Regions from separate parts of the Exiguobacterium sp. UBA1053 genome, predicted to be linked through region 2. Evidence: riboswitches for the same ligand, from Rfam matches in the RefSeq annotation. Region 2 holds a riboswitch; the other holds the start of a gene.

Region 1 (2,204 bases), on a different contig from region 2:
TGGATCAAGAACGATCGGGACATTCAAACGTCCCGCTTCACGGGCTGCAAGTCGTTGAGCTGCTTGCATGTCTGCATCGATCGTACCAATGTTTAAGACGAGGGCTTGCGCGAGTCTAACCATCTCTTCTACTTCGCGAATATCTTCCGCCATGACGGGTGATGCTCCAACAGCGAGTGTGACGTTCGCACAGTCGTTGATCGTCACCGTGTTCGTCAGATGGTGAATGAGTGGTTTGTGTTCAAGAATGGTCGTAAACATGTGTATCCCTCCAAAGTGAATGAAAATGATGTGTCGGTCCAATACCTTGTCCGAGGGCAAATCCATGACGAATTGCCTCCGTGACATAGCTCTTTGCCTGTCTTACGCTATCTGTTAAATCTTCTCCAAGCGCCATCCGCGCCGCAATCGCCGCAGATAAGGTACAACCAGTTCCATGAGTATGTTGATTGTCTAACCGTTCCGATGTGAAGCGGTGTTCCACTTCCCCATCAAACAACAAATCCGTCGCAGCTCCTGAGAGATGTCCACCTTTTAGTAATACTACCCCTGTCTGTGTAGCCAATTGATGCATCGCCAATCGCATTTCCTCTAGATTGGTCACTGATCGTCCTGTTAAACGCTCCGCTTCCGGTAAATTCGGTGTGACGAGTGTCGCAAGTGGTAGAAGTTCTGAAATCAATGCTTGTTCAGCCTCCGTCCTCAATAGGGCATGACCACCTTTAGCGACCATGACGGGATCTAATATGATCGGAACTGTCTGTTTGCGGAGATGTGTAGCAATGACACGAATCGTCTGCGCATTCGAGACCATTCCGATTTTGATCGCATCGACACGAATGTCTGAAAAAATCGACGTTAACTGGGCATCTACGATTTCTGGGGATAACTCTTCCACCGCTTGAACACCCAACGTATTTTGCGCCGTGACGGCTGTCAGGACGCTCATTCCATAAACGCCTAAAGCTGAAAATGTTTTTAAATCTGCTTGAATCCCAGCTCCACCACCGGAGTCGGATCCTGCAATCGTCAGTACGTGTTTCATGTTCTTTTCACCTTCCCATCGAGCAATGTAAGGGAGTCGTGACCGACAAAAAAAGCGTCGACCGCTGTAAAAAAGCAGTCGACGCTATACGAAAGCGTTATACACGCATTCCGGTATCCGTTCGGCTCAACTTTCCTACGCTGGTATTATCCAGTTCAGGTAATAGGGTCGAAAACAGATTGGTTTTCCTCTCAGCCGGATTCCTCCAGCTCCCCTAGTTGCTCAAGTATTCGTTTCGCCTTAACTGTAGCATAGAGAAGAAAAAAAAACGAGCCGAAGCCCGTTTTGATTACAGATATGCCAATGGATTGACTGCATTCAGAGGAGAAGAAGCACTGTATTGATAGCCTCCGACATGTAGTTCGAAATGCAAGTGTGGTCCTGTTGAATTCCCTGTACTACCAAGTGTTCCGACTTGCTGACCTTGAGAGACCGTTTGTCCTGCACGAACCGATAATGAACTCATATGTGCGTAGACAGTCGTGTACACTTGTCCATCGAGGAAGTGAGAGATCATGACATGATTACCGTAAGGTCCACCACCTGATGCTGTAATGACCGTTCCAGCTGCTGCAGCGACGATTGGAGACCCGACCGAACCACTGAAATCAACACCGTTGTGGAACGTATAACCATTCGCGCCGCTTGCTGGTCCGAATCCTTGCGACACTCCACCAGAAGATGGTCGAACGAATTTCCCTCCACTCGAAACAACGGGCGGGGCAACAGAATCAGTTGATTCCGAACTCTTACCTGCTTGTTTTGCTGCTTGAGCATTCGCTTTAGCGGCTTTTTCGGCTGCCGCTTTCTCCGCTGCTGCTTTTTCAGCCGCTGCTTTAGCGGCTGCCTTCGCTGCCGCAATTGCACGTTCTTGCGCTTCGAGAGTTGCTTGAAGTTCTTTTGCGTCTAATAGTTCTGTCGTAAACTTCGTCTTCCCTTTTCGTAATTTCTTCAGTGTAGCACTACGTTCTTTCATTTGAAGCTTTAACGCTTTCTTTTGTTCAATCAATACTTTCTTTTCTTGCATTTGCTCCGCTTTTTTCTCAACGAGCGCTTGTTTTGCTTCTGCTAATTTTTGTTGCGTTGCGATGTAGTCCGAAATCATTTTATCGTCTTGCTCAGCGATTTTTTTCCCCGCCATGACACGGCTGAATAAATC
Region 2 (2,204 bases):
GTCCAGACTCCGAAGCAGGCAATCTAAAATCAGCGGGACCAAACCTGCCTGCAGGTATCCGCGCGATCTTCGGAACGTTCAAACCGCAAGGCACTTTACCGGTTGATGTGCCGATCTTTCAGAACGGTGTCTTTACCGACAAACTGCATCTCGAATTCGGTGACGGCTTTAAAAACTGGAAAAAATGAGGACATGATACACAAAAGACCGAAGCTCCTTAAAGGATGCCTCGGTCTTTTAATGATGGATATGCAGATTCGGCTTCTGCTTTCGTACGCTCGTAGACACGATGAAGTGAATAAGTCAACGAAGCGTAGAGGACGACGACCAGGACAGTTGCGATAGTTCTCCCCGTTGTAAAACCGAACTGAAGCAACCCCTGAAAATTCTGAATCGTAGCATATGTGCCGTACACCACCATCAATATGGGAATGATGTACCCAACAAATCTCACTTTCACTTTTCCGAGCACCTGTTGCACAACATATGCCGCGAGAATCACGAGTGCGATCACGATGATTTCCATTCCAATCCCTACTCTCACTAAATGGTATTCCTAATTCTACCATTTATTGATTCAAGAAGATACCGCTCGTGCCGGAATCGTTTCGTAAACCGACGTAAACGTCTCTTCCGTCCATCCCATATGCCAAAACAGCAACTCATAATAACAGCTCGTCACGAAATGACGTTTCATCCGCTCGCGTTCCGTCGGGCTTGCTTGCTCCGCCAGCGCATCAAGCCGTGCAATCTGATCAAAGACGACCTTTTCGAACCATTCCGAGCTATACGTGTCGATCCATTGCTGATAGATTTTTTCTTCCGGTGTACACGTCAGTAATTGTTGCCCGACTTCATAATACAACCAGTAACATGGCAAGATGGCAGCAATCGTCTCACCAAGCGTTCCTTCACTCGCATGATGCATGTGCGAGACGTACGCATATGCTGTCGGTGCCGGTTCAAATGCTTCAAGGTCTGCTGCCGTAATACCGAGCGGCTTAAAAAATGATTGATGTAAGCTCAGTTCTGCCTCGTAAGTCGAAGTAGCATGTTCGGCAAGTGTCGCGATCGTCGCGAAGTCGTCCGCTTTTGACGCTGCCTTCGCTTGAATCTTCGCAAAGTGTTTTAAGTAATAGGCATCTTGCATGACGTAATGCCGAAATTTCGAGAGTGGTAACGTCCCCTCTCCGATTCCTTGAACGAATGGGTGCGTAAAACTACTGTTCCAATACGCTTGTGCCGCTTGTTTGATTTCTTGTGTGAATGTCATGATCTCATCCTCCTCGTTTGGTATGAAACGAAAAAACACCACCCCGAAACACACGGGCATGGCGCAAGAAGAACAAGACTTGACGCCACTTCCCTCCGTAAGTACGAACTTAATCAGGTTCAAAGGGTCCGAACGTCTTCGTTCGTCTCAGTCAGCCTACCGACTCCCCTAGTGGTCATTATTCGATTCCCATCCACTATAGCATGCTGAAAATGGAAGTCAAGTTGTCCTCTTTTCGCTATACTATGGAGTGTCAGAAGACGGATGCCGTCTCCATCTACAGACCGATTCCGAACTTCTTTCGTTCTCGTACACTAACTTTAGTACCTGATACTATAATTCATTCTGTTACTCATAATTGGAGGATTTCATTATGCATACACCAACAAAAATCATGGCGTCAGCCGTTATCGCTTCTGCTTTATTACTCCCAACAGCCGCATCTGCCGAACAAGTCGTCGATAAGACGATCGTCACACTCGGGGAGTCGCTCGGCGCAAAGGATAAAGCATGGGTGCTTTCCCGTCTTAATGCACCGGAAGGCATCACGCCGATCATCGCCACTTCTGCTGACGAAGAAAAATATCTCGGGAAAAACATTCCACAGTCGCAAAAAGGCGGCAACATGTATTCGTCGGCTAAAATCGAACTGACGGAAAAAGGAGATGGACTTTCCGTCTCGACGGAGAACATCACATGGGTGACGAAGGATATGTATCTCAACGCTCTCGTCACAGCGGGTGTCAAAGATGCCGACATCACGATCACTTCTCCCTACAAGGTGACCGGGACATCGGCACTGACAGGAATCATGAAAGCGTACGATCAAACTTCCGCTGAGACGGGAATTAAGTTAAGTGACGAACGCAAGGATTTAGCACAGCAAGAATTATCGGTCACATCAGACGTCGGAAAAACGGTCGGCACGGAT

What was found. Region 2 has a riboswitch for thiamine pyrophosphate ahead of tenA (thiaminase II). Riboswitches for the same ligand answer to the same signal wherever they lie in the genome.
Region 1: linked by a shared signal. The riboswitch ahead of thiD (bifunctional hydroxymethylpyrimidine kinase/phosphomethylpyrimidine kinase) and the one ahead of tenA (thiaminase II) in region 2 are both predicted to bind thiamine pyrophosphate.

Annotation. Positions count from the first base shown of each region.
Region 1 is NZ_DCDO01000005.1:129,840-132,043, forward strand. It holds gene thiM (hydroxyethylthiazole kinase) at 1-261, opposite strand, end outside; gene thiD (bifunctional hydroxymethylpyrimidine kinase/phosphomethylpyrimidine kinase) at 242-1,045, opposite strand; TPP riboswitch at 1,161-1,271, opposite strand; gene B3G15_RS04795 (murein hydrolase activator EnvC family protein) at 1,335-2,204, opposite strand, start outside.
Region 2 is NZ_DCDO01000003.1:325,665-327,868, forward strand. It holds gene B3G15_RS02660 (glycoside hydrolase family 3 protein) at 1-188, shown strand, start outside; gene B3G15_RS02665 (hypothetical protein) at 218-526, opposite strand; gene tenA (thiaminase II) at 578-1,273, opposite strand; TPP riboswitch at 1,347-1,453, opposite strand; gene B3G15_RS02675 (DUF1002 domain-containing protein) at 1,647-2,204, shown strand, end outside.